4 regions of the Solibacillus sp. FSL R7-0682 genome follow, and region 2 is predicted to be linked to each of the others. Evidence: riboswitches for the same ligand, from Rfam matches in the RefSeq annotation. Region 2 holds a riboswitch; each other region holds the start of a gene.
The links. A riboswitch is a leader RNA that binds a small molecule or an ion and turns the genes downstream of it on or off. The one in region 2 is predicted to bind cobalamin.
Positions count from the first base shown of each region.

Region 1: another riboswitch for cobalamin. It lies ahead of metE (5-methyltetrahydropteroyltriglutamate--homocysteine S-methyltransferase); the one in region 2 lies ahead of MKZ17_RS14320 (hypothetical protein).
Region 3: another riboswitch for cobalamin. It lies ahead of MKZ17_RS17275 (ABC transporter substrate-binding protein); the one in region 2 lies ahead of MKZ17_RS14320 (hypothetical protein).
Region 4: another riboswitch for cobalamin. It lies ahead of MKZ17_RS09360 (S-layer homology domain-containing protein); the one in region 2 lies ahead of MKZ17_RS14320 (hypothetical protein).

Region 1 is NZ_JBBOUI010000001.1:1,760,794-1,767,050, forward strand. It holds gene MKZ17_RS09030 (DedA family protein) at 119-766, opposite strand; gene MKZ17_RS09035 (DUF1648 domain-containing protein) at 895-1,395, shown strand; gene MKZ17_RS09040 (nucleoside 2-deoxyribosyltransferase) at 1,408-1,884, shown strand; gene MKZ17_RS20585 (cysteine-rich CWC family protein) at 1,902-2,141, shown strand; cobalamin riboswitch at 2,182-2,359, shown strand; gene metE (5-methyltetrahydropteroyltriglutamate--homocysteine S-methyltransferase) at 2,504-4,789, shown strand; gene MKZ17_RS09050 (RNA polymerase sigma factor) at 4,961-5,452, shown strand; gene MKZ17_RS09055 (hypothetical protein) at 5,445-6,257, shown strand, end outside.
Region 2 is NZ_JBBOUI010000001.1:2,811,181-2,817,437, forward strand. It holds gene MKZ17_RS14285 (hypothetical protein) at 1-304, opposite strand, end outside; gene MKZ17_RS14290 (ECF transporter S component) at 301-792, opposite strand; gene MKZ17_RS14295 (bifunctional adenosylcobinamide kinase/adenosylcobinamide-phosphate guanylyltransferase) at 797-1,213, opposite strand; gene MKZ17_RS14300 (histidine phosphatase family protein) at 1,165-1,767, opposite strand; gene cobS (adenosylcobinamide-GDP ribazoletransferase) at 1,740-2,513, opposite strand; gene MKZ17_RS14310 (bifunctional adenosylcobinamide kinase/adenosylcobinamide-phosphate guanylyltransferase) at 2,526-3,068, opposite strand; gene MKZ17_RS14315 (ABC transporter substrate-binding protein) at 3,141-4,100, opposite strand; gene MKZ17_RS14320 (hypothetical protein) at 4,090-4,644, opposite strand; cobalamin riboswitch at 4,804-4,999, opposite strand; gene MKZ17_RS14325 (Fur family transcriptional regulator) at 5,092-5,502, opposite strand; gene MKZ17_RS14330 (metal ABC transporter permease) at 5,499-6,257, opposite strand, start outside.
Region 3 is NZ_JBBOUI010000001.1:3,438,590-3,444,846, forward strand. It holds gene MKZ17_RS17265 (adenosylcobinamide amidohydrolase) at 1-713, opposite strand, end outside; gene MKZ17_RS17270 (FecCD family ABC transporter permease) at 713-1,711, opposite strand; gene MKZ17_RS17275 (ABC transporter substrate-binding protein) at 1,704-2,663, opposite strand; cobalamin riboswitch at 2,765-2,956, opposite strand; gene MKZ17_RS17280 (acyl-CoA dehydrogenase family protein) at 3,039-4,187, opposite strand; gene argS (arginine--tRNA ligase) at 4,555-6,222, opposite strand; gene MKZ17_RS17290 (DUF1934 domain-containing protein) at 6,222-6,257, opposite strand, start outside.
Region 4 is NZ_JBBOUI010000001.1:1,828,457-1,834,713, reverse strand. It holds gene MKZ17_RS09365 (S-layer homology domain-containing protein) at 1-561, opposite strand, end outside; gene MKZ17_RS09360 (S-layer homology domain-containing protein) at 581-3,733, opposite strand; cobalamin riboswitch at 3,896-4,089, opposite strand; partial or broken gene MKZ17_RS09355 (glycine radical domain-containing protein) at 4,480-4,800, opposite strand; gene MKZ17_RS09350 (InlB B-repeat-containing protein) at 4,867-6,257, opposite strand, start outside.

The DNA of each region.
Region 1 (6,257 bases), 1.1 Mb from region 2:
TACCCATGACATGATTTGAAGAAATTCATGTCATGGGCATTCAATTTTTACTTTTTAGAGAGTAGTCGAAAGTAAGCTACGAGCGAGCATACCTATTTTTTGAATCGGTATTTTTCATTTACATGGACATTTGCTTTTTCTTAAATTGCTTCAAATAAGCATATCCCGTAAAGGCAAATACAAGAACAGTAATTACGCTTAACGTCAATACAAGATTGTCCTCCACCCACGAAATATTTCCGAGTATAAATCCTCCTCCAAGCCAAACAGAAGTCCAAACGACTGCCCCTAAAAAATTGTAGCGCAAAAACGTCCAGTACGAGAAATTTGTGTAACCTGAGATGAATGGTGTCATTGTACGCATTAATGGGACGAAGCGAGAAAATGTAATAGCGATTCGGTCATAGTCGTTTAAAAACTGAGCTGCCTTTTCCGTTGTTGAATCGGATATAAAGCGCATAAAAATATTACGTTTGCGCGGGATTTTCCGGACGGTTTTGCCAATAAAATAGTTGTTGCTATCAGCAAGGGTTGTTGCAATAATGAATAAAATGAAAAGCACCCAAAGCTCAAGCTTTCCGATCGCTGCTAAAGTACCGCTCGTAAAGACGGTACTGTCCCCAGGCAAAAATGTAAAAATGACAAAGGCTGTTTTACTAAAAACAACAGCAAAGAGTAATAAATAAATATAGAGTCCAAGCTCTTCTATGTAGCGAAAGATGACTTGATCTATTTCACGCAAAAATTGAATAATATCTATTAGCATAGCAATTCTCCCATCAAAAAATGGACATGGTTTTCCATTAGTATAAATGATTTGTTATAATAAAGCGTACAAAGCGTCTTGAAACTTTTTCTCTAATCTCACCGTATACTAGGTGAGGAGGGTTTTCTATGAACGAATATAATCGCCCAAAATTACATATTGCAAAGACAAAGTCAGAGTGGCTAGCGGACACGATTGGTTATGTGGCACTTGCCTGTTTATTTTCAATTTTACTATTTAATTGGAGCGGCTTACCCGAGCAAGTACCAGCACATTACGGTGCAAATGGGGAGGTAGACCGCTGGGGATCGAAATATGAGCTTTTTATTTTGCCGGTCATTGCGACGTTTATGCAATTTTTTCTTATGATTTTTGAGAAAAATCCAGAAACTCATAACTACCCAGCGCGGATAAACGAATCAAATGCACGGGACTTTTATTTAAATAGTCGCCAATTACTTAATTATACGAAAAATATCATCAATATATTATTTGCATATATCGTATGGAAGACGGTAGAAATTGCAAGTGGCGCGGATGCTACACTTGGCTGGCCTTTTTATGTAATATTAGGCCTCTTAATAGGCGTAACAACATGGAAAGTTGTAAAAACATTTAAAATTAAATAATGAGGTGTTTGAATGAAAGCTTATTTAGCGAATGGTCTATTTTCAATCGGAGACCGCTATGTAAATGAAATAATTGCCGACAAGCTCCGTACGGCAATGCCGTCAATTGAATTATACGTACCACAAGAAAATGATGCCATAAACGATAAAAATGCCTATGCAAATAGCTTAGCAATTGCACAGGCAGATATACATAGTTTAAAAGAAAGTGATGTTTTAATAGCTGTTATTGATGGGGTGGAAATAGATTCGGGTGTCGCTGCAGAGATTGGTGCGTTTTCAATGCTCAATCGTCCAATTGTTGCGTTATTTTCAGATGTGCGTCAATTAGGGCGAACGAATTCAAAAAAAATTGACGCGCTTATTGCAGATGGAACAGAAAATCAGTTTATTTACCGAAACTTATTTGTCGTTGGACTCATTAAGCAAAATGGTGTCATTGTTTCGACGGTAGAAGAGGCGGTAGAAGCTGTAAAAAAATATCTATAATGGATAAAGCGTCTTGCATGAATTCGTGTGCAAGGCGTTTTCTATTACGAACTAGAAATGAGGGAAGTTCATTGACAGCAAATAGTTGCCCAATTTGCAATCAAGCAAACCATTGTCAAATTGAAGATGCAAAAAATTGTTGGTGCATGACGGTTACCATTAAGCCTGAATTATTAAATCAACTTCAGAGGTCGATTAAAAACAATACGTGTATTTGCATTAAATGTTTAGAAAAAACTAATTTATCAGAAAATTAGTTTTTATTTTAAAGTTTTTATGATATAGTGTTAACCAATTACATAACGTGTAAGAAGAGGTGCTTATGAGAATAAGCTTAAAAGGGAAGCTTGGTGCAAATCCAACACTGTCCCGCAACTGTAACTCGGAGCGAATCTAACTAATGCCACTGTAAAACGGGAAGGCAAGAAGAGCGTTGAAGAGAAGTCAGGAGACCTGCCTCATTCTAGTACACACCAAATGCCTACGAGGAAATAGGTGGTGTTCTGTGCGAATGTGCGTACTTTAAATACGCTTTTTCAAGATGCATAGATAAGTCCAGGCTATTTTCCATTACCGGAAAGTAGCCTTTTTGGTTATGTAAAAAAAGGAGGCTTATCAAATGAGTGTAGTTAGTACAGTTGTTGGTTATCCGTATATCGGAGAGCAACGTGAATGGAAACGTATAGTTGAGTCGTATTGGAAGAAAGAAATTTCCGAACAGCAATGTGAGGAACAGATGAAGGTACTCCGTAAATCACAAATAACACGTCAACGAAACCTTGGGCTTGATTTGGTAACAGTGGGCGATTTTACATATTACGATCGCATGTTAGATTTAGCTGTAATGTTTAATCTAATTCCAAGTCGTTACGAGTCGCTTGGGGACGTGACAAATTTAGAGCTTTATTACGCTATGGCTCGTGGGACAGATCATGTAATTGCAAGTGAAATGACAAAATGGTTTAACACGAATTATCATTACATCGTGCCAGAATATGAGGGACAAAAATTAACACTAAAGAAAAATAAAATTTTAACATACTACCTTGAAGCGAAGGATTTAGGCTTTAATGCTAAGCCTACATTAATTGGTCCCTATACATTTGCTGATTTATCAAAGGGCTATAACGAAAAATCTCGAGCAGCGTTTATTGTCGCACTTATTCCACTGTATGCCCAGGTACTAAATGAGCTGGTGGAAGCTGGGGCACAGTGGATTCAATTGGAGGAGCCTTCTCTCACGAAAAATTTATCTAAGCAGGAAGTTCAACTAATCGAAGAAATTTACAAGCAATTAGCTGAAAGTGTACCTGCTGCAAAGCTAATGGTACAAACGTATTTTGAAGCACTTACCTCATATGAAACACTCGTCCACTTACCAGTTGCTGGCATTGGTCTAGACTTTGTTCATGGCAAAAAGGAGAATTACCAGGCATTACGAAAATATGGTTTTCCAACAAATAAAGTATTGTCAATTGGGATTATTAATGGACGTGATATTTGGCGAGCAAATTTGGCAGAAACATTATCGGGTGTTAAAGCTATTATGCAATTAAGTGAAGCAAAAAATGTGTGGTTAAGCTCATCATGCAGTCTACAGCACGTTCCGGTGACAACTAAAAGTGAGCAAAACGTTGATCCAGTATTACTAAATACTTTAGCCTTTGCAAATGAAAAAATCGAAGAAATTGTTGCAGTGAGTGGTTATTTACAAACAGGCAGTTGGAAAAAGGCAAATAGTGTAGCAATTAGTATGCAAGCAATTGAAGCGCTAGCTACTCATCCTGTACGAAAAAATGAGCGAGTAGATGCATTAATGAAAGCAGTAAAGGCAGACGACTTTAAGCGACCAGCTCCTTTTGAAGCCCGCCAAAAAATACAAAAAGAGTCCTTGCAATTACCTGATTTTCCGACTACGACAATCGGTAGCTTTCCACAATCATCTGCCGTTAAGAAAAACCGAGCAGCGTGGCGGAAAAATGAATTATCTCATGAACAATATGAATTCTTTGTAAAAGAAGAAACAGCACGTTGGATTGCTATTCAAGAGGAAATTGGCTTAGATGTTTTCGTTCATGGGGAGTTTGAGAGAACAGACATGGTCGAATATTTTGGTGAAAAACTAACGGGCTTTGCCTTCACGCAATATGCTTGGGTTGTTTCCTATGGTTCACGTTGCGTAAAACCACCGATTATTTATGGGGATGTCGAATGGACAGAAACGATGACTGTTAAAGAAGTAGCAGAGGCACAGCAATTAACAGACAACTATGTAAAAGGAATGCTAACTGGACCTGTGACAATTTTAAATTGGTCATTTGTCCGAAATGATATCCCTCGGGCAGCGGTAGCGTACCAAATTGGACTTGCGCTACGCCAGGAAATTGACGCACTAGAGCAGGCGGGTATTCGTATTATACAAGTTGACGAACCAGCACTTCGTGAAGGCTTACCCATTCGACAAGAAAACTGGGAGGACTATTTGCAATGGGCAGTGAATTCGTTTAAATTAGCTACTTCAGCTGTGCAAAACGACACACAAATTCATACCCATATGTGCTATTGCGAATTTAATGATTTTATCGCGCCAATTCGGGCGCTAGATGCAGATGTCATTTCTCTTGAAACATCTAGAAGTCACGGAGAATTGATTGCATCATTGAAAGAAAATCCTTATGAATTTGGTATTGGGTTAGGAGTGTACGATATTCATAGTCCACGCGTACCATCTATTGAGGAAATGACGCATATTTTAAAGGAAAGTTTAGCAGTTATACCGAAGGAGCAATTTTGGGTAAACCCTGATTGTGGTTTAAAAACGCGACAAGAGCCTGAAACGATTGCGGCTTTAGAAAATATGGTAAAGGCTGCGAAAGCATTGCGCGAGCAGGAAGTTATTGCATAACAAATAGATAAGGCTCTTCTCATATTGGAGAGGAGCTTTTTTTATTTCATGCAAGAAATGCGGGTTTCTAGGGGTTTCTATTTTTTAGTTCCCTGTTCATAATTGAAATTAGAAAAAATTTTACATATTTCTTAATTTTAATCGTCTATAAAAGTAAGTGAGGTGATGAGCATGGATTTTGATACGGTGTACGAGGAACAGTTTCAACCAATCTATCAATACATACGCTATATGGTGTCGAATGCTGAATTAGCAGAGGACTTAACCCAGGAAGCATTTTTACGTCTATATAAAACCGATTTATCGAAAGTAAGCAATATTTCTACGTATATCCGTCAAGCGGCAAGGAACTTAGTGTACGACCATTACCGTAGAAAAGCCATTATTAAGTGGTTACCCTTTACGAAATCCCATGAACAGCACGAATTGACCTATGTTCCTCACGAATGGATTGTGCGGGAAGAAAGGAGAAAAGCATTTTATGAAGCGTTGCACAAGCTTAAGCCGATTCAGCGTGAGGTCATTATTTATCGGAAAATTGAGGAACTATCCATTCAAGAAACATGTGCGATTATGGGGCTTTCGACGATGAAGGTAGTAAACACACAGCGCAGTGCAATGAAGGCATTAGAGAAAATTTTAGGAGGTGTGATGAATGAATGACGACAGATATTTCGGGCCTATGCGAGGTATGCCTGAAGAGGAAGCAAAAAAGAAAAAAATATATGAGCAAATTACGAAAAATGAAATGAAATCAAAACGGAATATAGAGCTATCAAAGTGGAAAGAACTCGCCCTCGTTGTAGCAATTTGCTGTATTGGCTTCTTTTTATTCATCATGCCATCAGTTACACAACATCAGTCTACAACAGGGAATATTAAAGAGATTTTTTCATATTATTCCAATAAAGATGAAGCGTTCAGAGCAAGGGCGTCAACACTTTACATTGGCGTTGAGAATGTGACAACAGATGAAATGGTTCACTTCTTTGAATTAGTCGAAGAACTAGAACCAATTGCATCAACAACACGCCAAATGGAGCGTTACGATATCATTGTCGTCAAAAACGGAAAGCAAATACGCTATCAATTAACGGATAATTATTTGTGGAATATGGAGCAAAATGTCTATTATCCGGGCTATGCAGAATACCCAACAATCATTGAGAAAACATTGAGTAAGGCACATTTTGATCATGAAGGATCAATCAATTATACTATTCATTTTCTCATAGCCATCCTTACAATCCATCTTGCATCATTCATTTATTATAAACGTCGTAACATGGAGCAACCTAAAGTACAAGGCGCAAGTTATTCTATCATTATATATATTGCTTGTATTGTGTTCCTATCCTACTACGACCAAACATGGGGTCCAATATTTAAACCGTTAATTCTTTTGCTAATTGTCTTGCTTGGTGTCATTCATTTTTCACAATTAAAGCGTAATATTTTTAATCCTCAC
Region 2 (6,257 bases):
ATTGAAGTGCATTAAAATTCGTTTCACTTGAACCGATGATTGGCGGACATGGAATTCCAATTTCCCCGAATACGCGTCGGATACCTTGCTCGTATTCCATCCAAACATGATCACCAGAAAAATTCGCCATTAATAGTTGGATTGGCATCGCTCCAGCACACCATTGCTCTAAAATAGCAGTTCTTGTAGTAAAATAAGCCGTTATCTCATTTGGCACTTGTACTGCATCAAGCTCCTTATTACCAATACACCCTGAGTTATCAATCGTTACGATTAACCCATTTACCTCTACCCCATTTCTCATGATTGAACGCCTGATCTTATCATCACAGTTTTAAGAACGGGCATCACGATTATCGCAACTACTACATTTATAATTGTTGCAACAGTTAATGACGCAATTGATCCAATGTAAAATTCAGGTGAAATGAGAAAATAAAATGGAAGTGGTGCAATGATGCCATTTGCTACTATCATAAATGACCATTTTAATAGATGTTGACCTTTTCGATGTAATACTGTAAATAAAGTAATGATAATAAACATTTCTAGTGCAATAATTCCGTGGAATACACCAAGTGGGAAGCCAGAAGTCAACCCTGTAGCAATATGTCCAATTGCCCCTGCTGCTCCTGCAAAAATAGGTGGTAAAAATGCAGCACCAATCATAGCAGGTGCTGAATCAAGTGCAGCCGTAGTAATAAAGCCTGGTACTTTCACAAAGCTACCTATAACACAAATTGCTGCGACAAAAGCTGTTAACGTCATATATCGTAATTTATTTTTATCCATGTTCCTACTGCTCTCCTTTTAAATATTGAGGGATACCGTACCATACGCGAATTACCGTATTCGCGTTTTGGCATAATTGTTGATAAACTCTTCCACACGTATCTCGTAGTTGTCTCGCCTCTTTTTCAAGAGGTACTACACCACGACTCATATCTGTACAAATACAAATTATTTCCGTCTGTTTTGATATGGTTAAAATATGGCCAGCAATTTGTGAAGCCACCTCTTCTTCTTTCAAATGGAGATAGGGCTTTACAATTTCCTCGAAGCGTGAAATAACATACCGCTTATTAGTACTTGCTTGGATTATTTCAGGTAAAGAACCATCACAATAAATCGTTTCCTTATTTTCCATCGTGGTAATTAACCGATCTACGTAACTTCGTTTACCGTTATATGCCCCTCCGATAATGACGTACATCTGGCACCTCCTACAAAGTGTTCTATACTATCCCATGCTAATGAATACATTGTACGGTGATTCGCTAGTACTTGTTGAAATATTTGCTCTTCGAAACTTAGCTTTGCCAATAACAGACGGATGACCCCACCATGAACAACAAAAGTATATTCGCCGCCTTGTTTGACAATTTCATACAATGCGTTTAACACTCTTTGTTCGAACATTTGAAAGTCCTCTCCATTCGGTGGCACAATTTTAAAAGGGTGATCAATCCATTGACGATAAATCTCATTATACTTTAATTGATCGTAGGTTTTCATTTCAAAGTCACCAAAATTCAATTCACGTAAAGAAGGCACTGGAATAAATTGTGCCCTTGGAAAGTAACATAAAGAAGTTTGCTTACAACGCTTTAAATCACTTCCATATACAATGTTTGGCTGAATGTTAATGTTGAAATTAGCTTGGACATTCATTAAAATCGATTCATCTGTCCAGCCAATATATTTCCGCTCAACATTGGCAGCTGTTTTTTCATGACGAATTAAATGCAAAACAACACGACTAGCCACAATAAAACCTCCAAACCTTCACCTAATGCGCCTAGCAAATCTCCACTCATTCCGCCAAAATGCTTCGTTGTCCACTTTCGATACAACAAGATAGCTACGATCATAACAATGAATACGATTAGTAAATTTAAAAATTTAAAATAGCACACGAGAATAATAAAAATTGCAGTAAAAATAGTTAAAATAAGCCAAAGCATTTTTGTGATTACTTCACCCTTAAAATATGCTGCTAATCCTGTTTTTTTTGATGTAGGCATCGTTAAAAAATATAATAACATGCCAATGCGTGCAATAAACGGAATAACGGCAATATAAGCAATCACTTCCATTTGCCCTTTTTCAAGCGTTTCAAAAATAAAACCTACTTTTAATAATAATAAGCAAACAACACTTATTACACCAAATGCACCTGTACGAGGATCATCTAATATAGCAAGCCGTTTCTCTTTATCTCCATAAGAAAAAAATGCGTCGCTCATATCGGTCCATCCATCTAAATGAAGCCCACCCGTTAAGACTATCATCCCAACGACAAGTAATATGGCTAGAAGTATATTCGAAAGATTACTAAAGCTCCATATTAGATAAATACCTGTACCTAAAGTACTCCCCATAATAAGACCAATAATTGGTAAGCTTGCATACATCCACGTAACAGATTTTTTATTCATATGTAATTGTTTGTTTACTGGCACTGAGGAGAAAAACTGCCATGCTAAAAAAAATCCAGTCACACTATTTTTCAACTTGCTCACCCCTTATTTCCAACGCTGTACAAGTTGAAATTGTACCTCATACGCTTCTTCACTTTGTTTCACTAGCCATTGATGAAGCCCACCAAGTAATTTACGATATTGATTTACTTCATCGTACTTTGAGGCTGGTTCATCTAGTATTTCATTCGAAACAATAATCATTTTAACACTTCGCTCCTGCCAAAAAAGCAGTTGTTGTTGAAATAAAGCAATTTGCGTATGAATAAACTGTTGTGGGTCTTTTACTCTTTCTGCAGCATACATAACATTTGAAAGCCATGTTGTGACACATTCAAACAATAGTACATCATTTCCCGAAAAGTTTTTTGCATTTTCAGGAAATGCCACTTGCATTTCAATTGTATGCCAATTTAACAATTGATTTTCACGATCCATCCTGTGGCGATGAATGCGTGATTTCATTTCTTCGTCAAATGGAACACCCGTCGCTATATAATGATAGTGCTTGTCTAACCCACATTGCGATATCATCTGTTCCGCTAATGCACTTTTCCCACTTCTTACGCCACCCGTAATAAAAATCAACCAGTCCACCACCTTGTAAACGCTAAAAGAAAGAACAAGCTTCATTAAAAGCCTGTTCCTTTCATTGTAACCTTATTTAAATAATTCTGGGTAGACTGCTTCCGCCATATTTTGAACTGCCTTACCTATACGTGGTGCTGGACGTGACATTATGTCGCCATCTACTAAATAAACTTGTTTATTAGCTACAGCACCTATTTTGTCCCATCCTGCACGACCTAAAATTTCACCAATAGCATCTTCCATATATGTAGCAGGTGATAAAATTACTTCAGGATTTCTTGTGATGACATCTTCTTCCGTAACACTTAACCAGCCAGATTGATCTGCAAATATATTTTCTACACCAGCCGCATCCATAATCTCTTGCTGGAATGTCTCGCTACCTGTTGTCCAAATGTCTGGAGCAGGTGAAACTTCATAGTAAACTTTACGTTTTGTTTCTACAGAAGCTGTTTTTTCCTGAACCTCTTTAATTTGCCCCTGTATTGTAGTTACTACTTCTTGTCCCTTTTCTTCAATTGCCATTACTTCTGATAATTGAATAATATCTGAGTAAACATCATCAAACGATGTAGCGGATGCAATAACGAATACTTTTAAGCCTGCATCTTCAAGCTGTGTAATTTGTGCTTCATCTCCAATTGTATAAGCAACAACGACGTCTGGATTTAACTCAACAATACGTTCTGCATTAATTACTGTAGAAGTTGAAACTCGTTCAATTTTTTGTGCTGCTTCTGGATACGTATCATAGTCCGTAGCACCAACAATTTTATCGCCAACACCTAGTTCAAATAAAATTTCTGTATTACTCGGCTGTAGTGACACAATCGTTTCTGGTACTGCGTCAAACGTCACTTCAATTCCACGGTCATCTACTACCGTATAAGGCCCTTCTACTACTTCCTCTTCTGTATGTTTAGCTGTGTCACCTTTCTGTGTTTCCTTTGCAGAATCCTCTGTTGAATTACATGCAGTTAATAATAACGCTGCCGCTAGTGGTGCGACCCATTTCATCTTAAATTTCATCGTTATTCTCCTTTTTCTTTTTCATCGGGTAGGATTTACTAATAAATGGTGTTTCACTATGCGCATGCTGTTTGTTTAAATAAACCGCCATAACGAAAAATATATTTGCTAGTAATCCTAAAAAATCAAATAAAATTTCAGGTATGTCACGTTCTTCGCTTACTTTATGTAAAGCACGGTATGACTTTTTCGCTTCACTTCGACATATATGAAGTCGAGCAGCACTTTCAACACCTTGTGGTAATAAAAACTGCTGAATCGTGTCTTTAACTTGGCTGACATAAAAGTCATAACGCGCACTTAACCAATTTAAATCGTCTTCTGTAATGGCTAGCTTTCCACGAACCGAACCATTCACATGGTAAGCAAGTGGATGAATGACTTGTAAATCCTGGAGCACTACTTGCCCTTTCTCATCATGCAATATTGTTGGTAACACAGCACCAATCCTTGTCGTTAATGAATCCGTACGTATTTCATAATCGACTAACGAGCTTTTTTCACGCATGAATGGATAGCATGAAAAGCGAATATCTTTTTTCATCTTATTTCCCCCTTAAGATGCTCTATTTCCCCTTGAAACAATTGAAAATGGCAAATAAAAATAGCCATCCAAGACAATGGATGGCTAAAAACGTCATATTATAAAATAATAGAATACGAGTATTCTTTGCCGTACATTCTCTTTAATTCCGAAGAGGGTTGTTACGATTAGAAAAAGATTGGTCTCCTGGCTTGCACTTCGTTTTACTAACAAGTACCTTCCCGCTTAAAAAGCAGTGGTCTATTTACTCGTGTTCATCAGTGCTTACAGTTACGGACATAGCTTCGGATTTACACCGAATTCCCATTTATGCAAAAAGCATCTTTTTCCTGCAAACTTATTCAATTTGTAAATTCACTTTAACATATCCTCTAAATTATGCAAATAGTTTTTCAATACACACAATTTAAATGGATGAAGTAGCGAAATCTTTAATAATTCGTTCACTTACAAACACTCCGGGCATTTCCCATAAATTTCAAATTTATGTGCTTCAACCGCATAGCCTGGAAGCTTCTCTCCTAGCAATTCCATCGGACAAACTGACAATTCCTTCACATTTCCACAATCTCGACAAATAAAATGGTGATGATGATGATCCGATTCACATTGCATACGGAAATTTCGCTCTCCATTAAGCTCTGTTTCTTCTAATATACCTAATTCTACGAATGTTGCTAAGTTACGATAAATTGTATCAAAGCTCATCCCTGGGAAGTCTCTTTTAAGTACAACTAATAGATCACGAGCTGTTAAATATTTATCAGTGGCTGCAAACATATTTAATATTAACTCTCGTTTATCTGTTTTTTTATAGCCTTTATCTTTTAATATTTCCCACGCACGCGTTATATTCACAGTACTTCTTCCCCTTCCGCTTTTGTTGTCATTTTTAAGACAAGTTTTTTACTTACTATAACGAATAATAAAATAACGATTGATGTTACAACAATTGTACCACCTGGTGCTAAGTTTAAGTAAAACGCCGATACAAGTCCAATGATTACCGCTAATTCTCCAAATACAATAGAGTAAATTATCGCTTCTTTAAAGCCGCGTGCTAATCGCATCGCAGCTGCTACTGGTAAAGTCATTAAACTTGAAACAAGTAAAATCCCCACAATACGCATGCTCGCTGCAATGACTAATGCGACGACAACCATAAATAATAAATGGATCCACTTAGCTGGGAGACCACTCGCTTTTGCAAATTCTTCATCGAAGGATAAAACAAATAGTTCTTTAAAGAAAATTAATAAAAATACTACCACTACAATAGCAATTGCAAATACTACATATAAATCCTGTCTAGATACTGCCGATACCGATCCAAATAAATAACTCATTAAATCTGTATTAAAGCCACTTGCAAGAGAAATTAGAATAGCACTAATACCAATACCACCTGACATAATAATCGGAATTGCAAGCTCTTCATAATGCTTATATAGCCTACGTAAGCGCTCAATTAATATAGAGCCACTTACCGATGCGATAATCCCTAAATAAATAGGATTTAGCAACGCTAACCCAACAAACGTTTGACTTAAATATAAGCTCCCAGCAATCCCTGCTAGCGTCACGTGGGATAGTGCATCCGCTATTAAGGATAA
Region 3 (6,257 bases), 630 kb from region 2:
GCTTGATACACATCGGCAATTTGCTCTTCTAAAATAACTTCATGGGGCAATCCGTATGCTCTTAGTTCCCCGTTTTCTAATAACAATAACTCATCGCAATATAATGATGCTAAATTAATATCATGAAAAATAGAAACTACAGTCAGTTCATTTTCTTCGACTTCCCTACGAAGCATATCCAAAATTTGCTTTTGATGGGCAATGTCTAAATGATTCGTCGGCTCATCTAATAATAAGAGCTCTGCGTTTTGGGCGAGCGCTTGGGCAATAAAAACACGTTGTTGTTCACCACCGGATAAAAACTCTAAATATTGTTGCTGATAACGGGATACACCTGTACTTTCCATCGCACGCTGTACAATTTCTTCATCCTCTTTTGACCAGGAAGAGAAAAAGCCACTTTGATGTGGATATCGTCCTAAGGAGACTGCATCGTAAACAGCATTTGAAAAGGTACTCGCATGTAATTGTGGAAGCACTGCCATTTTTTTTGCCAACTGTCTAACATCATAGCTTTCGATAGACTTATTATTAATATAAACTTCTCCGTTTGTAGGCTTTATTACTCCACTAATCAGCTTTAATAATGTCGATTTCCCACTACCATTTGGACCGAGAATACCAAGAATCTTGCCTTTTTTCACGTGAAACGTCATATTTTTAACAATCGATTCCCCTGCATAGCCACCTGTTAATTGATGTACTTTTAACATTACGCTACCCCCTTTCTTCGTTGCTTAAAGAATATATAAGCAAACACTGGAGCCCCAATAAAGGATGTAATCACCCCTATTGGAAGCTCTATTGGGGCAATAATTGTACGGGATACTAAGTCACAAATGACAAGTAAACTTGCACCGTTTAAAAAAGAAAGACTTAATAAATGTCGATGATCTGCACCGATTAAAATCCGGACCATATGTGGTACAACTAACCCAACAAAGCCAATCGTACCAGATGCTGCTACTGCGGCCCCTGTTAAAATCGAACCACCTGCTAAAATGATATATTTACTCCGTTTTACATCTACCCCTAAATATTGCGCACGTTCTTCTCCGTAAATCATCGCGTTTAGCTCACGGCGCTTTAACCAAAGCATGACCGTTCCTATTATCATAAATGGAACAACCATTTTTACATATGGCCAGCCGCGCATCGACACACTACCCAATAGCCAGCCAATTATTTCTCGGAGTTGCTCACCTGTTAAAGCAACCATCAATGAAATACATGAGCCAAGAAAAGAACTAAAAATAATTCCTGTTAAAATTAAAGTTTCCATTTTCATCGTACGGTCTACTAGCTTCGCAAAGCTTAATACGACAAACATTGTAAGTGCAGCACCAGCCATACTAAATACCGGTAGTGTAAACGTTCCTAACACCGGAATTGAAATGCCTAAAAAAATTGTCATAACTGCACCAACGGAAGCCCCTGATGAAACACCCAGAGTGTATGGATCCGCTAATGGATTTTTAAGTAAGCCTTGAAATGCTGCACCCGCAATAGCCAGTGATGCCCCGATTAATGCTGCTAAAATGACACGAGGCATACGAATTTTCCAAAGGATGCTGTATGCTACAGGATCCGTCGTTTTATCCCATAATGTCGAAAAGGGAATATCGACCGAACCAAATGAAATACCAATCCAAACACTGCTAAAAAGTAATACAATCGATATTACATAAGCGATTGTATATTTTTTATTCATTAAATGCCTCTGGATAAATTGCTTCTGCGATTGACTCAATACCTTCTACAATTCGAGGACCTTGACGTGTTGTTGTATCGCCATCAACAAGTTTAATATTGTCAGTCTTCACTGCCTTCATTTCTGCATATGCTGCATTGTTTGAAATAGCATCTATATCACTCTCATACGTGACTAAAATCACATCTGCATTACTACTCACAAATTGCTCAGCACTATACATTGGCCAACCTAGCTCTTGCACAACATTTTCAACATTCAGAACATCTAACATCTCATCAATAAAAGTATCCTGCCCTGCTGCATATAAATCAGGTTCTGTTCCAACAACGATAAATACTGATTTCTCTTCAAGGTCCGTTACTTTGTTTTCGATTTCTGTAATCCCTTGCTGTATAGAGGCAATTATTTCAGTCGCTTCAGACGTTTTCCCCGTTAGCTGACCAATTTGCTCGATCGTTGTATATGTTTCTTCAAAAGTTAAGGCATTTTTTACAACGAATACTGGAATACCTATTGCTTCAAGTTGTGCTATCGCTTCTTCACCAAAGCTATAAAGCCCTGATTCGTGCGCTAATACTAAGTCCGGTTGCAATGCAATAATGGCTTCTATATTGAATTCCATTCCACCTACTTTTTCTTTCGTAGCCGCTTCTTCTGGATAATTATCGTTATCATTAACTCCGACTATTTGTTCATTTAGCCCTAGTTCGAATAAAATTTCAGTATTGGATGGGATAAGTGATACGATGCGCTCCGGTGCTTTTTCCATTGTCACTTCTTTTTGTAAAGCATCTTTTAACGCCACTGGAAATAGTGCTTTTGTTTGTTCTGTCGTTTGATCCGTTTGTTCTTCATTAGGTGTCTTATTTGTAGCTTCCTCCGCACCACATGCTGAAAGAATTACGAGTGATACAAGTCCTACAGAAGATAATTGTTGCCATTTTTTCATTGATAGTTCCTCCTCAAAAAGAAAAGCCTCCTACATTAGGAGACTTAAGATAAAAGTAAATAATATAAAAATTATTCACCCCATCCTATCCGCGTAGGTATCATTTGGGTAATGTAAAGGCAGGTCTCCTGGCTTATGCTTGAACATTTCGTATCGCCTTCCCAATAAACATAATCAGTGGCTTTTGATACAAACTAGCATTTACAGTGGCGGGACCGCATCGGATTTGAACCGATTTCCCTTTTACTCCTTATTTTCAAATAAAAATAAGAACCTTCACACGTAATATTCATTTTTTACTTCTTACATTATAGCGGAAATTAAATTTAATGTATGTAACGATTGGAAAATTTTCAGAAAATTCCTCTATAATCATTAAAGAATTGCTGTTTCCGCTAAGCGTTTTATTGTTAAATCGTCCATTGGTGGATTGTGAAGACCCGCACGCACATCTCGGTAATAGCGTTGAAGTGGATTTGAACGTTGTAAACTTTTTGCCCCGACAAGTCGCATTGCCTTGTCAACAACATCGATCGCCGTATTCGTTACGACATGCTTTGCGATATTGATTTCGTTGACGATTTCAGCTTTTTTTGTAGCATCATTGTATAACTGCGCAACTCCATAAATCGTAAAACGTGCATTTGTTAAAGCTAAATCCATTTCTCCAATTAACGTTTGGACATTCGGTAGTTGTGCAATCGTCCCTTGAATACTATTTGGTGAATGGTTTTTAGCAAACTGTACTGCATAATCCCTTGCTGCTTGAGCAATTCCTAAATATGTCGCAGGTATTAATAACAGCCATCCATTCAGTTTAAAACCTGTAGAATAACTTGGTATTTCAACTAAATTAGAGCGCTCCACACGTACATGATTAAGTACAAGATCATCGCTTCCTGTACCACGCATCGACATAACATCCCACGTAGTTTCTACTAATACACCCTTAGCTGTTTTTGGAACGAGGAAAAACCCTAAATGGTTATCATCTTCAATCCAGGCCGACACTAAAAAATAATCTAAATCTGGGGCTCCACTCGTATAATTTTTACGTCCATTAATAAGATAGAACTCCCCATCTCTTACAGCTGTTGTGCCTGGTTTTCCCCCTCGTACAGGACTACCCATGGCAAATTCGCTTACTGCCCGGTTTACGGTCGCTCCATTATTGACCTGCTCAGCGAACCAGTCTATTTTTTCTACAGGCCAATAACGATTTTCAAAAATTTCACCGACGTTTTGAATTGTCCATGAAGCTGCTAACCCCGTGCTACCACAATAACTTGATAATGTTTCATGAAGTAATACTGCATCATAGACCGATAAACCAGCACCGCCATATTGTTTTGGTAAAGTAATTTTTGTATACCCTATTTCACGTAGCTTTTTGAAATTTTCAAATGGAAAAATAGATTCTTCATCTATTTTACGAGCGTTTGCTTTAAAGCTTTCCTCCAATGTCTCTAATTTTTTTAACCATTCACGTTGTTCTTCCGTATGAATAAATAATTGTTTACTCAAATGAAACACCACCTATTTTATTTATTCTACTCTCCACTCTATTATTGAGTTCAATATTAATGTCGGAAATTCCTGAGTCAATTATATAGGAATTATTTCAAGCTAAAAATAAGGGAGCTTTCTTCGTTTGAAGAAGGCTCCCTTAAAAGTAATTTACATTTTCTCTGGTGCTGATACACCAATTAATTTCAATGCATTTGTAGCTGTCGGCTTCGCCTTTCGCTACAGAATGGGATTGTATTTTTACAGAAGTTTGTTGTTTACATTTTTTCTGGTGCTGATACACCAATTAATTTCAATGCATTTGTAGCTGTCGGCTTCGCCTTTCGCTACAGAATGGGATTGTATTTTTACAGAAGTTCGTTGTTTACATTTTTTCTGGTGCTGATACACCAATTAATTTCAATGCATTTGCTAATGTTGTTTTTACTGCTGTAATTAATGCAAGACGCGCTTCAGTTAGCTCTTTGTTATCTTGGTTTAATACTTTTTCCGCATTGTAGAAGCTGTGGAATGCAGCTGCTAAATCTTGAATGTAGTTGGCGATACGGTGTGGTGTGCGGTGTTTCGCTGCATCTGCCACGATTTGTGGGAATGCACCCACTTTTTTCAGTACGTCTTCTTCTTTTTCAGCTGTTAATAACGCTAAATTTTCTAAAGAAGCTGTAAATCCTTGCTCTTGTGCTGAACGTAAAATTGACGAAATACGTGCGTGTGCATATTGTGCATAATACACTGGGTTTTCGTTAGATTGTGAAACAGCTAAATCTAAGTCAAAGTCCATATGTGAATCGCCTGCCGTTTTTACAAAGAAGTAACGTACAGCATCTAAGCCCACTTCTTCTACTAATTCACGCATTGTAACTGCGTTACCCGTACGTTTCGACATTTTGAATTTCTCGCCGTTTTTGTATAGCTGCACCATTTGGATAATATCTACTTCTAATGTACCTCGGTCATATCCTAACGCTTCAATTGCTGCTTTCATACGTGGAATATAACCATGGTGGTCCGCGCCCCAAATATTAATTAATTTATCAAAGCCACGATGTAATTTATCTTCATGGTATGCGATATCTGGTGTTAAGTAAGTAAATGAACCGTCGTTTTTAATTAATACGCGGTCTTTATCGTCACCAAATGTAGTTGAACGGAACCAAGTTGCGCCTTCTTCTTCAAATACGTGACCATTTGCTTTTAACTTATCTAAAGCAATCTCAATTTTCCCATTTTTGTATAAAGATGTTTCGGAATACCAAACATCAAATTCAACTCGGAAGTTTTTTAGATCGTTTTGTAATTTCGCTAATTCTAATTTTAAACCGTGCTCACGGAAGAAGTTAAAACGTTCTTCTTCTGATTTCTCCAAAATTTCAGTACCAAATTGCTCTGCTAATTTCCCAGCAATTTCAACAATATCTGGCCCATGGTAACCGTCTTCTGGCATTTCAGCGTCCATATTTAATGCCTGCTTGTAACGCGCTTCTAATGAGTACGCCAAGTTGTTAATTTGGTTACCTGCGTCATTAATATAGTATTCACGAGATACGTTAAAGCCTGCGAAGTCCATTACGTTACATAAAGAATCCCCTACTGACGCACCACGGGCATGTCCTAAGTGTAAATCACCTGTTGGGTTTGCAGAAACAAACTCCACTTGTACTTTTTGTGCATTACCAGCGTTTGACCGACCGTAGTTTTGTCCTTGTTCGAATGCCGCTTTTACAACACCTGCTAAGAAATCTTTACGTACGGTAATGTTCATGAAACCAGGGCCTGCGATGTCGATTTTTTCAATATCTGTGCCTGCTGTTTCAAGATTTTCTAGAATTGCTTCTGCAATAGCACGTGGGGGCTTTTTAGCTAATTTAGTTAGTTGCATTGCTACGTTTGTTGCAAAGTCGCCATTTGCTTTATCTTTTGGTGTTTCTAAATGAATATTTATTTCTGTGCCAGCTTCTACTAAGCCTGCTTTATCGATCGCCGCTTTTAACGCATCTTTAATCGATTGCTGTAATTGTTCTACTGCGTTCATTACTGTACCTCCGAAAATTGAATTTCTAATGTGTA
Region 4 (6,257 bases), 980 kb from region 2:
TAGCCCTGTATTTGTATAATCAAAGCCATGTTCTTTTAAAACTCGATCCAAATGATAGGCTGCGTTATCTCCTTTAATAACATCCACTTTAACTGGCTCAATTAAATAGCCTAACCCTACAACGAATGCATCCATACTAAATGTAAAGGATCCAATTACATCTCCATCTTGTGCTTCTTTTCGCGTAATTGTAAATGAGCGGCTATGTTCATGATCTTCATGCTTAACAACAATATTGACTTCATTAACACCAACGACAAGGTTTAATGTATAACTTGTTTTCACATCATCGTTCCAGTTAATGTGAACAGGATCGCCGTTGTTCGTTACATGTACATTATTTGTATCTATTTTGACGTCATCTAATGTCCTAGCCCATAAATCGAAGGTCATTTTATCTGCTTTGGTTTCTAAACCGTCTATTAAATCAACTTTTAACGTGATATCTTCTACTTCTTGTGCATAAGCATTGTTATTTTCTAACCCCAATGAAGTTACGGTTGGGAAAAGAACTAACAGTACGGCGAGAAAGCTAAGAAGTATCTTTCTAATGTTAGTCATTGTTTCACTCCTACTTTTCTTACATCATTTCAGCAATATTTAATGTACGTTTCAATACTTTTGCCATTTGTGATCGTTTTAAATTGACTGTTGGTGCAAATTCACCTTTTGTATTTCCAGTCATTATATCTAATGTGTTTAAGATACCAACATCCGCTCGGGCATATTTTGCAATTTTATGTGCATCTGTATATGGTGTACGACTCAATACAGCATCCACATCAAATTTAACATAGCGCAATAAATTAACCATAAGCGATGCTGCTTCCTGTCTGGTTAACTTGCCCTCTGGATTAAAGGTTGCAGGAGAAGTACCTTTTGCTATGCCCGCTTCTACGATTGCTTGTACTTCTTGCTCGTACCACTTACCTTTTGTATCCACAAAATAAGATGTTTTTCCAGAGGCTTGCAATTTCAATGCTCTAGCAATCATTACTGCAAATTGGCCACGTGTAATATCATTATTAGGAGCAAATGTACCATTATCGCTACCTTTGATGACTTGACGATTTGCTAAATATAAAATTTCATCGGCGTTAGAAACATTCCCTATATCTGTAAAGAATATATTATTTGAATTAAACAGGAACTTCCCGCCTTGTTTTAGTTTTATAGTGACTGCCTTATCTGTTGAAACATGTGGAATTGTTGGGTTATCACTACCCACTTCTAGTAAATATTTATCTTTTAATTTTTTACCATTTAAAAAGTAATTATATGGTACTTTAAGTGAAATATAACCATCGTTTAGTTTAATATTGACTTTTTTCTTATTCGTAAGTTTTATTGAGAAATCTACCGTAAAGATTTCATTTTGATAGTCAAACGTTGAAATCTGAAATTTTACAGTTTGTGCATTTTTATTGTTTTGCAACTCTTTTACTAATTGCTCAGTTGACATTGAAAGAGTTACACCGCGTGTATCTTTTACTATAAGATTTTTAATGCCATATTTCTTAATAGAGCTTTGTAGCGTTTCAGCAGGAATAGTGACTGAATATTCACCCGCGGTTTTTGCTGAATGAATTGTTAGTGTTTTCCCATTTACAACCATTTCATCAAATACATCAGAATCAATTTCGTCCTCTAGTTCCTCTTTTTCAAGTGCCTCTTTTTCAAGCACTTTTAAGCGTTCTTCAAGTTTAGTAAGTTTACTATAGTTAGTCACATTCTTTTTTTGATCAGCTGAAAGTGCCTCGTAATAAGCAATAGCTTCTCTTACTTTTTCTTTATCTGCCCGAGTTAACTGCTCGACTTTTGGTAAATTATCAATAAGCCAAATAACATTTGCTACTGTTGTTTCTTTTTTGTCTAAATCCTCTGCTACTTTTAATTTTGCTTCTAGTGACTCTAACTTCCAGTAGTTCGTAATTTGAAGTCTTTGCGTAGCAGTTAAAATATTATAAGCAATACGGGCATTTTCAATCGCAATTTGATAATCTAGCGTAATATTAGAAACATTATAAAGTGAATCTATTGTTTTTATTAAGTTCTCTACTTTCAATTCATCATCATATTGAGACAGCAATCCACTGAGTAGACCTTCTAAAGTCACTAGCTTACTTAAATTAGTTACACTTCGTTGCTCCGGTACAGTTAGACGATTAAAAGCTGCTCTAGCTTGCTTAATCTTATTTTCATGTTCCTTCGTAATACTTCCAACGGTAGGCAATTCATCAATGAGGTTGATAACCTTTTGAATATTGCCATCACTCATATTCCCCATAGTGCTACTCGTTTGAGCATAGAGTGTAACGTCTTCATCTGGCATAACTAAACGTTCATTAGGCATATACGTAGTTCCTGTGCCGTCTTGCTTTGTATTCCATGCAACAAAATCTTTTGCTGATGAGGATGGAATATCAACTACAGCATAAGGTGATACCGTTTTTGATGAAGATTCACCAACTTGATTGCCATCAAAGTAAATTGTATTGTTACTTGCAGTCATATATTGGTATTCGCCATTTTGCATATCACTCATATCATATAAGCTTTTTTCGCTTTTCTTGAAGCGATCATACGCAATAAGTCCATATAATGCTTGGTCTGTGGCCATCGCGTTAACGCTTGTACCAGAGCCACCCCCACCATCATAGCCTGCGGTTACATGCTTAAAGCCCCCCACTTCTGGCGAAGAACCACTACCATTTGCCCAAAATGTTAACAAAGCATCAATCATATTATTTGTCCAAACGCCATCCTCATATTTACCTTCTGTGATAAAATCAACAGTTTGATTGATATTTGGTAACAATATGCTTGTAGCTAAAGGGTCCATGTTCATAGCTGTCAGCGCTACAATTACTTGCACAATACTTTCCGAGTTTATGCTTCCCCAACTATCATATCCACCATTTAAAAGTTGGATTTCTGATAATTTAACAATTGCTCGCTCCACCGCTTGAGCAAACTCTTGATAAGTTGCGCTCGCACCAGTTTGGTCGTAACGACTACTATTGAGATAATATGGTGCAAATGCTTGTAAAGCCATAGCCGTTATATCTGGATCAGGAATGCCACCGCTTAAAGCCCAGCCCCCGTTCGAGATTTCCATATTTAAAATATAGTCAATCATTTTCCCTACCGTATTGACATCATCATTGGATGGATCAGGATATAATTCATAACCACCTGTATCCAATGCAATAATCTCCCAAATCGGTCCATTAATACCTTGACGATATGAAAAACTATGTGATCTTGACAAATATTCTACAAAATCATGACCTGCGACATTGGTAATTGGATAACCTAACGCAGTAAGTGCTAATGTCAAACGAGACCATTCTGTAGACTTATTGCGGTCTAGCATGCCATTTTTATTATCAACATAGGCTTCAATTCTCCCTAAATAATCTGAAAAGTAATTTGCCGGTATGTGATTGATATAATCATAGCCAGTATACATACCTCGAAGTAAATCCATTACCGACCATTCTCCAAATGTACTACCCATCGAAGGTGCAGTTACCGTTTCTAGTATGTAACGTGACGAAGCATTTATATAAAATCCAATGTCTGGCTGCTGATCTTCCCAAAAACGCACATCTAGATTCTCAAAACTTACAGTTGGATCATATGCAGCTGCATTAGCTCGTTGTGGCGTATTGGCAATTACGAGCATAAACATAATAGAAACTAATAATAACTTTTTGAAAGATGCTTGCATGTTTTCACATTCCCCCCTATTAATTTTTTGAATATAATCAAGTGTCGTATTAGGACAACAAAAAAACGCTACCCTAGGAATTGGATAGCGGTAAATAGACGCGACAAAATTAAAATGTTCGTTCTCTATTTGCCGTATAGTCCCTTTATTTCCGAAGTGATTTAATACGATCAGATAAAGATAGGTCTCCTGACTTGTGCATCATTTTACTTTGAGTCCTTCCCATTTACTAGAATATCATTTCTTTCAACAGTGGTTTTTCTCATTTCATCAGCACTTACAGTTGCGGAAACAGTCTCGGTCTTTCACCGAATTCCCTATTAAGCCGTAATGGCGTCTTTATCCTGCAAGATTTATTCAATTAAAAGAAATTCTAACACAAAAATAATTTAAAATATTCGATATATTTAAAAATAGATTGAAATACCTATTAAAATCCCAAATTAATATAATTACCATAAAAGTACAGATACATGTAATTTAATAGATTTATTTTATTAAAGACGACATTAATATTTTTCCTAGGTCCATTTTAACGATAGAAAAATCATTTCCCATTTTTAGTCCATTAACTGTACCGTATGTTTCAATGAAATGATATTTCCTTTCATTTCACAATTCTCCTCCTAGTATCTATCCTTACACCTATGCAAAAGTGAATTCTAGTAAAATAAAAGACCAAAATGAACTACAACTATTAAGAGTTGTCATTTCAATTTGGTCTTTGTATAGATAAAGAGCATAAATTACAGGTTTCTGTGGAAAATATGCTTGATTACATCGATTTGTTGTTCACACGTTAATTTTATGAAGTTAACAGTATAACCAGATACACGAATCGTTGATTATGGATATTCTTCTGATTGCCCCATAGCGTCTAGTAAAGTATCGCTGTTAAGTATGTTGATATTTAAGTGGTGACCTTCTTTTGCTGTATATCCATCAAGAATTGAAGCTAAGTTAGCCCCTTGGTTCACCGCCTCTTTACCTAGTGCTTTCTGTACCATTGAGAATGTGTTAGAAATTCCATATAAAGCATATTCGTATGGAAGCTTAGCTCCAGATGCTCCTTTGTAAGACTTCTAGCGGTAAGAAATTCATCAATGAGCTTGATAACCTTTTGAATATTGCCATCACTCATATTCCCCCATCGTGCTACTCGTTTGAGCATAGAGTGTAATGTCTTCATCTGGCATAACTAAACGTTCATTAGGCATATATGTAGTTCCTGTGCCGTCTTGCTTTGTATTCCATGCAACAAAATCTTTTGCTGATGAGGATGGAATGTCAACTACAGCATAAGGTGATACCGTTTTTGATGAAGATTCACCAACTTGATTGCCATCAAAGTAAATTGTATTGTTACTTGCAGTCATATATTGGTATTCGCCATTTTGCATATCACTCATATCATATAAGCTTTTTTCGCTTTTCTTGAAGCGATCATACGCAATAAGTCCATATAATGCTTGGTCTGTGGCCATCGCGTTAACGCTTGTACCAGAGCCACCCCCACCATCATAGCCTGCGGTTACATGCTTAAAGCCCCCCACTTCTGGCGAAGAACCACTACCATTTGCCCAAAATGTTAACAAAGCATCAATCATATTATTTGTCCAAACGCCATCCTCATATTTACCTTCTGTGATAAAATCAACAGTTTGATTAATATTTGGTAACGATATACTTGTAGCTAAAGGATCCATATTCATAGCTGTCAGCGCTACAATTACTTGTGCAGTACTTTCCGAGTTAATACTTCCCCAGCTATTATAACCTCCGTTAGTTAGCTGGATTTGCGATAATACAACAATTGCTCGCTCCACCGCTTGTGCAAACTCTTGATAAGTTGCATTCGCACCAGTTTGGTCGTAACGACTACTATTGAGATAATATGGTGCAAATGCTTGTAAAGCCATAGCCGTTATATCTGGATCAGGAATGCCACCGCTTAAAGCCCAGCCCCCGTTCGAGATTTCCTTATTTAAAATATAGTCAATCATTTTCCCTACCGTATTGACATCATCATTGGATGGATCAGGATATAATTCATAACCACCTGTATCCAATGCAATAATCTCCCAAATCGGTCCATTAATACCTTGACGATATGAAAACTTATGTGATTCTGATAAACGAGCTACAAAATCATAACCTGCGACATCGGTAATTGGATAACCTAGTGCAGTAAGTGCCAATGTTAATCGAGACCATTCTGTAGATTTATTGCGGTCCAGATTACCATTTTTCATATCAACATAGCCTTCAATTCTTCCTATATAGTCCGTGAAATAGTTTGCCGGTATATAGTTAATATAATCGTAGCCCGTGTACATTCCTCGTAATAGATCCATAACCGACCATTCTCCAAATGTACTACCCATCGAAGGTGCAATTACCGTTTCTAGAATGTAACGTGACGAAGCGTTTATATAAAAACCAATGTCCGGCTGCTGATCTTCCCAAAAACGCACATCCAGATTCTCATAACTTACCGTTGGATCATAAGCAGCTGCATTAGATC